2 regions of the Desulfobulbus oralis genome follow, and region 1 is predicted to be linked to the other one. Evidence: riboswitches for the same ligand, from Rfam matches in the RefSeq annotation. Region 1 holds a riboswitch; the other holds the start of a gene.
What was found. A riboswitch is a leader RNA that binds a small molecule or an ion and turns the genes downstream of it on or off. The one in region 1 is predicted to bind cobalamin.
Positions count from the first base shown of each region.

Region 2: linked by a shared signal. The riboswitch ahead of CAY53_RS05780 (MATE family efflux transporter) and the one ahead of CAY53_RS04730 (methylmalonyl-CoA mutase family protein) in region 1 are both predicted to bind cobalamin.

Region 1 is NZ_CP021255.1:1,067,102-1,071,070, reverse strand. It holds partial or broken gene CAY53_RS04740 (B12-binding domain-containing radical SAM protein) at 1-65, shown strand, start outside; gene CAY53_RS13725 (RHS repeat-associated core domain-containing protein) at 298-936, opposite strand; partial or broken gene CAY53_RS14075 (IS30 family transposase) at 972-1,091, shown strand; cobalamin riboswitch at 1,731-1,934, shown strand; gene CAY53_RS04730 (methylmalonyl-CoA mutase family protein) at 2,046-3,969, shown strand, end outside.
Region 2 is NZ_CP021255.1:1,298,941-1,302,909, forward strand. It holds gene CAY53_RS05775 (ABC transporter permease) at 1-932, opposite strand, end outside; gene CAY53_RS05780 (MATE family efflux transporter) at 929-2,269, opposite strand; cobalamin riboswitch at 2,422-2,630, opposite strand; gene CAY53_RS05785 (DUF438 domain-containing protein) at 2,804-3,969, opposite strand, start outside.

The DNA.
Region 1 (3,969 bases):
CAGGGGCAAGGCACTGTGACGCGGCATTTGAAAGCGCGCTTTTTCAAGCTCTTCTCAAAAACAAGGACACGGTGAACGCCATGCATGGACATCGCATTTCCCAGATTTTTTACCTGGCAGCCCTCTACGACGGTCTTCTGGGGCTGGCCTTTCTCCTGGCTCCCTACGGCATCTACGGCTGGGTCGGAGTGGAGCCGCCCAACCACATCGGCTATGTGCAGTTTCCCGCCCTGCTCCTGCTCGTCTTTGCCTGGATGTTTTTCCAGATCGCCAGGGCACCGCTGCAAAGGCGCCTGCTCATCCCCTACGGCATCGGCCTGAAGGCGGCCTATGTGCTGGTGGTGTTGGGCCATTGGCTGACAGCCGGCATTCCGGATCCATCCAATTCACCGGATCACTTTCCACATAGGCATAGAGGTTGAGTCCGCCATCGAGGCCGATGGGATCAGGTGAGAGATACCTTCCGGTATCCGGATCGTAGTAGCGGTTCCAGTTGTAGTGCAGCCCGGTTTCGGCATCGAAGTACTGGCCGGGGAAGCGCAGGTTGTTCTGCACCGTGCCGAGTTGGACCTGGGTCCTGCCAAAGGGCAGATAGGCAGCCTGCCAGACCACTGTGCCCTCTCCTGTAATCAGCCGCTGCGGTGTGCCCAGGTGATCGTTGATGTAGTAGTACAGGCCAGGCCGGAGTTCGTATTCCCGAAGCGCCACCGGCTCCTGCCCCAGCCAGACATATTCCCTCAGTACCCTGCCGTTCCCGGCAATCTCCGCAAGCAGACGGCTCTCCAGATCATACAGATAGTACGTGGTCTTCGCACCCACGGTCTTCCGAACACGACGGTTCTGGCTGTCATAGCCGTAGCCGGCTAGCTCCTGACCGTTCCGCCGGACTGTTTTCAGACGACCAAGAGCATCCCAGCCGAAGCTGCGCAGCCCCATCCGACAGCAACCGTCATATCGTCGAAGACAAGATCACGGAAGAAATACTCCGCAACGTCGCAGAACGGTTGAATAACCGGCCGCGCAAATGTTTACACTACCAGACTCCCGCTGAGGTTTTTAACCAGGCCCTCACCGGTGCATTTGCAATTTGAATTCACCCCGGCATGTGGAAACCCTTTGCCGTTTTTGATTTCCTTTGGGCCCTGCTCTTTGTCATGGCCTATGTGCGTCTGGGAAAAGACGACACAGCACGGTAAAAGCGGCATTGTTGCCTTTTAGCAGCCCGTTGAAAAACCATGTTTTTGGTTCCAGGCTACAGGAGTTTCAAATTCCAAGTAGCAAAGAATCAGTGAGTTGCTCCTCTGCCTGACACAGTTTTTTCCTCGCAATACGTATTGCTGCGACTCTTTCAACGGGCTGCCATGGCACTACGGCCTTTCTCATTCAGCACAGGGAAGAGCCATTTCAAGTCCGCGCCGCACTGTTTCAGGCATACCGTTTCAGCCTCTTGCCGGGCCCGCACCTTTTGGCTTGCTGTTTTATCCGAATTATGGCTTGCTAATGTTCAGCTTCTTCTTTTCCGGCGCCCGTTTCCGGTCGTATCCTGTGCGGGTGGCGGGGCGGCAGGTTCCGATGCAGCAATCCGGGCCGACACGCTATCGTTGAGCCCGATTCCAGAAAGGAGCCGCCAAATCGAAACAACCCCGGATCTTTTTGTTCCGGCCTTTGTTGACGGCACATCCGACCATCTCACTTCAAGGAGGCACAAACGGCCGGCCGCACGGCTGGCTCCAAAAAATGCAAAAAGCGGTGTCGCCGGCTGTGAGCTGACCGGCGGTGAAAAGGGAAAACGGTGCAAATCCGTTGCGGTCCGGCCGCTGTATCCGGGGACAAAGCGCTCTTTTGTGCCACTGACCACCAATCCGGTGGCCGGGAAGGTTCGGCGCGAAGGATGATCCGGAAGCCAGAAGACCTGCCGTTTTTTGAGATCAGTTCAGACGGCCCGTGTTTCCGTTTGTTGATCGACATGCGTTTTCGCAGGCGATACAGACACTCGTGCGACGTCCCGGACGGGGCAAGCGCCACATCACAAACAGGAGGTAGCAATGGGATCGACACTGGATATCCTCAAGGATTTCCCACCGGTCACCAAGGAAGAGTGGCGGGCCAAGGTGGAAGCCGATCTGAAGGGCAAGCCCTTTGAAAAGCTGATCAAAAAAACGTACGAAGGCATCGATATTCAGCCTCTTTACCTGCAGGAAGACCTGGAAGGTCTGGCCTATGTGGACAGCCAGCCCGGCGAAGCGCCCTTTGTCCGCGGCATCAGGGCTTCCGGTGCGGTTAGCATGCCATGGCAGGTGTCGCAGGAACTGCGCAGCGCGGATCCCGCCGAATGGAACAAAACCGCGAAGCACGCCCTGCAAAAGGGACAGACCAGTCTGAACATTGTCCTGGACGAAGCCACCCAGAACGGCTTCGATGCCGATAATGCGACCGCGGAAACAGCGGGCAGGGATGGGTTGTCCCTGAACACCCTTGCGGATGCGGAGCTGGCCTTCAGGGATATTGATCTGACCGCGCAGGAATGCCGTCTGGCCACCGGCCCATCCGGCCTGGCCGCCACGGCCCTCCTGGCGGCGCGGATCCAGGCGGCCGGGCAGGACACGGCCAAACTGCGCGGCAGCATTTCGGCCGACCCCCTGGGCACGCTGGCCCGCACCGGTACCCTGCCGCTGTCCCTGGAAAGGGCCTATGCCCACATGGCGGCTCTGACCCGCTGGGCGGCGGCCACAGCGCCCAATCTGCGGACCATCGCCGTTGACGCCAGCGCCTATCAGGAGAGCGGGGGCAGTGCGGTGCAGGACATCGCCAGCGCTCTCGCCACCGGCGCCGAATATCTGCGCGAGCTGGACAAGCGCGGCATTGCGGCTGAAACCGCGGCCCGCCACATCAACTTCGAGTTTGCGATTGGCTCCGACCTCTTTATGGAAATCGCCAAATTCCGGGCCGCACGCCTCTGCTGGAGCCAGGTCGTCGAGAGCTTCGGCGGCTCGGAGCCTGTGCGCGCCATGCACATTCACGCCCGCACCTCCCGCTGGAACAAGACCAAGGTCGATCCCTGGGTCAACATGCTGCGCGTCTCCACCGAGACCTTATCCGCCGTGGCCGGCGGCGTGGACAGCATCCATGTCGGCCCCTACGACGAAATTTTCCGCGCGCCCAACGAATTTTCCAGCCGTATCGCCCGGAATGTGCACATCGTGCTGCGCGAGGAGGCCCACTTCGACAAGGTCGTGGATCCGGCCGGCGGCTGCTGGTATGTGGAGCAACTCACGCAACAGCTCGCCGACAGGGCCTGGGCGCTCTTCCAGCAGATTGAAGGCCAGGGCGGCATGTTCAAGGCCCTCTCCGCCGGCTTCCCGCAGGCGCAGGTGGCTGAAGTAGCCGCCAAACGGGCTAAGAACGTGGCCACCCGCACCGACCGCTTTGTTGGCACGAGCATGTATCCGAATCTGGCGGAGGCCAAGCAGATCATCGAGCCCATTGACCACGAGGCCTTCCTGAAGACCCGTAAGGCGGCCCTGGCTGCGGCCAGAAAGGGCCAAAGCCGCGATGCAGCCCTGGCCGAAGTCGGCCGGCAGGCGGATTCCGGTCAGGAAGCGCTGATGACTGCAGCCATCGCCGCGGCCAGGGCCGGCGCCAGTCTGGGCGAAATTTTCGCCGCGGCCAGGGGTCAGGAGGCCGCGCCGCAGGTGAACAGGCTGCGGGTGCATCGCGGCGCCGAGCCCTTCGAGCGCATCCGCATGGCCACCGAGGCCTGGGCCGAAAAGCACGGCGGCGCGCCAAAAATCTTTATGGCCAACATGGGGCCGATTCCGCAGCACAAGGCCCGTACCGACTTCTCCACCGCCTTTCTGAACGTCGCCGCCCTGGCCACCATCGCAAACGACGGCTTTCCCACGATCGACGAGGCCGTCGGTGCGGCCCTGGATTCCGGCGCCAGGGCCATGGTCATCTGCTCCACCGACG
Region 2 (3,969 bases), 230 kb from region 1:
CCCCCTGTCAGTCTGAGGCGCGGATCCAGCAGCTCGGCCACCACATCGGTGATAAAGTTGATGCCCACGTAGATGCAGACCATGACCATGACATAGGCCTGCAACACCGGATAGTCGCGGGCGTTGATGGCTTCGATGGCCATGGTGCCGAGGCCCGGCCAGGAAAAGATGGCTTCCACAATGACTGTGCCGCCCAGCAGCAGCGCACAGGACAGGCCAAAGAGGGTGACCAGACTGCCCAGCACCGCGGGCAGCACGTGGAAGAGCACGATGCGCCATTCCCGGCAGCCGCGCGCCCGTGCGCCGATCGCGTACTCCTTCGTCATTTCTTCGCCGATCATGGCCTGAATCTGGTGGGTGTAGCGGCAGATCAGCGGGATGACCAGGGTGGCGGCTGGCAGCACCAGACTGGAGGCCGCGTAGGGGTCGGTCAGCCGGAACCAGTGCAGGTGCACGATGAAGACCAGAATCATCATCAGGCCCAGCCAGAAATCCGGGATGGAGATGCCGGCAAAGGAGAAGCCCCGAATCAGGAGGTTGATCCAGGAGCCTTCCTTGAGCGCGGCCAGAATGCCCAGGGCAAAGGAGCAGATGAACATGGGCCCGATGGCGGCCAGGGCCAGCTTGAAGGTCATGAAAAAGCGGCTTTTCACCATTTGGGACACCGACTCGCCGGTGCGCAGCGACTTGCCGGCGTCCAGGTGCAGCATGCCGTTCAGCCATCGGCCGTACTGGACGATGAAAGGCCGGTCCAGGCCCATCTCGTGTCGCATCCCGGCCAGGGCCTCGGGGCTGGGAGAAATGCCCCTGGCATCGAAGTAGATCCGGGCCGGATCGCTGGGGCTGAGCCAGGTGAGGAAGAAGGTGACCAGGGTGGCGGCCAGCATCACCACCAGCAGCTCCGGGATCTTGCGCAAAATGGATTGGATCATGTGCCGTGTCCTGCCGGTTGCAGATTTTGGGGGAAGCTCTGCGCAACCATACGGTTCCAGTAAGCGATCAGGATGACTGAGCGGGCGATGCAGAAGGCAATGAAGGCAATCCACAGGCCGTGATTGTGCAGCAGCGGAATGAGCGTAAAGACCAGAACGAGAAAGATCAAAAGCGCCGCGATCGTTGAATTGCGGATGGGCGCCGTGCAGGTGGCGCCGGAGAACAGGCCGTACCAGACCAGACCGGGAGCCATGGCCGGCACATAGAGGATCAGATAGAACATGTATTGGCGGCACAGGCCCAGCACCTGTTCCAGATCGGTGAAGCAGCGCAGGATCAGGTTGGGGCCAAGCAGCAAGAGCAGCGCCAGCGCCGCGCCCAGCCAGCACATGCTCCGCGCCGCCACGTTCCTGCTCTCGAAAAAGGCCGCCCGGTTCCGGCTGCCCACAGATCTGCCGGCAAAGACCGAAGCGGCATTGGCCAGGCCGTCGAAGAGCGAGGCCATCAGATACTGCAACTGGAAGAGAATGGCGTTGGCGGCCAGCACATCCGAGCCCATGCCCGCGCCCCGGGCGACAAAGATGTTGGTCATGGTCATCAGGCAGAGGGTGCGGATAAAGAAGTCGCCGTTGACCGCGAGTATTTTTTTGAGCCCGGCAGGATCCCCGATCCTGTGGGCGTGTTGGGCAATCATGGAGCGGGGAATCTGCCTCAGTACAAAATGGCAACCCAGCAGGAAGGAGAAGATCTGGGCGATCAGGGTTGCCGCCGCCACGCCGGACACGGCCAGGTGGAGGCCCAGCACAAAGAGCAGGTCCAGAAGAATGTTGAGGATATTGGCCCCGATCTGCAGCACCAGGACATGTCGCACAAGGCCGCGGCCCATGAGCCAGCCGAGATTGACATAATGGATCAGCACCAGGGGGGCGCCCCAGATCAGGATATGAAAGTACTGGCTGGCGCAGCGGGCCACATCGGGCTCGGCATGGTAGATGGCCATTGCGCCCCGGTGCAGGGGCAGTTGGCAGATGGTCAGCGTGAGGCCGATCAGCGTGGCGATGCAGAGCGGCCGGAGCCAGGAGCAGACCATGTCTTCCGGCCTGTTTTGCCCCAGGCTCTGGGCGGAAAAGCCGGAGGTCGCGACCCGGAGAAAGCCGAAAAGCCAGTAGATGGTGTTGAAGATGACCGTGCCGACCGCTACGCCGCCGATAAAGACCGGACTGTCCAGACGGCCGACAACCGCGGTGTCCACCGCGCCCAGAAGGGGCTGGGTCATGGTGGCCAGCATAAAGGGGATGGCAAGACGCAGATAGCGGCGAAGAGAGATGGATTCCATGACAGAACAGGCTGTTGGGCTCTCTATCTTTGCAGCGGCCGATTCGGAGACTGCCACCCGCGGAAAAAGGGACAAAAAAACCCGGACCGTCTGCACGATCCGGGATGCCCTTTTCTCCTCGAATGAAGCGCGCAGCCTCTTGTCCGCGGAGGCGCGTGTGCTGTTTTCAGGCAGGTCTTCTGACTCCCGGCTCATCCTCCCATTACGTCTTCCCGTTGCTCCCGATCAATCTGGCCAACAGTGACTTTTGTAATGTTCGTCCCCGGTTACAGCGGCGGGCCCGTCCCGGATTTGCACCGGGTTCCCATTTTCAGCCCGTCCGCGCCGGCGGAAACGGGCCACCTGAAACATTGGGTCGTCATCACGACCTGTTGATTCCCCCATACCCGTTTTCCTCCAGGCTGTCAAGAAAGGACAGGCATGGAACCGGGAAATGCAACTACGGCGCAGACCCGAAAAACAAAAGCATCTGGACTCCCCGGTTTTCCGGCCCTGCGAACCGGGGGCAGCCCGCACGGCCGCCCTGGCTGTCCATCATCCCTTGACGAAGTGCTTTTTGATCGCATCCATCTGCTGCACGCACTCCATGGTGCCGATGAACCGGCCCTTCCGGTCGCGCACCGCCATGTAGCGCACGAGGAAGGAATGGCCCTGTTTCTCCATCCACACGTCCATGGTGTCGCGGGCGCCGCTTTTGAAATCTGCGATGAGCCGGCGCACCATGGCCTCGATTTTGGGCGGGTGGCAGAGATAGACTTCCCGGTCCAAGGCTGCCAGCGGCCTTTTGAAGAACTTTTCACCCTCGTTGAAGTAGCGGTTGATGTCGTTCGCGTCCACGAAGGTGATTTCCAGCGGGAGGGTGTTCAGCATGGCGCCGAGCTGTTCCACCGTGAGGTGCCCGCTCGGCAGCACGATTTCACCCGCTTCGGCCGCAGCTGCATTGCGCAGTGCAGGCGAGTCCTTCCAGATGGGCGCGTCTTCCGCCCGCTGCCAAAGGGGAATCGCCGGGGTGAGGCAGGGCTCGTAGTCCTGCAGGTCGCGCGCCATTTGCCGCCACTCGTCCTCGGTAAAGTGCTGCACGCAGAGCGGGAGCAGGATGTTGTTTTCCTTGAAGATCATTTCCTCCGCGCGGCCAATCACCTTTCCGGCGCGCTCACGCCATTCGCTCTCCGGAAGCCCGCCCTTGTCCAGTGCCCGCATCTCTGCCCGGATTTCGTCGTCCACCGTCCACATCACCTCCGATGGCCCGGAAATGCCGTAGCGCGACTTGAGCAGCGGGTAGATGAGGTCGCCCTTTTTCGCGTAGTGGCTGCCGAGGGCGCGCAGGACGGCAAAGGAGGCCTGCAGTGTCTCAAAAGCAGCGCCCGCGTTCAACTGCTCGTAAAACATGCTGATGTGCTTCCCGATGGCCTCGTTTTCCCGCATGAAGACATTGACTGGATGGCCGCTTTCCCGGGCCAGCTCGGCGGTCTGGGAAGTGGCCGGCGTCGGTGCCGGTGCGGCCTGAAACATCGGCAAAACGGGCGCCCCGCCAGCCCTGATGTTCCGCTCCTCCCGGGTCGAGCCGTGGAAAAGCGCCGAATGCACGTCGCAGAGGCGCTGCATCTCGTCCAGCGGTACGCCGTCCCGCAACAGCTCCTGCTCCGCGTGCATGATTTCCGAGGCATCCACCTCCTTGAAATGACTGACAAAGTCCTTGC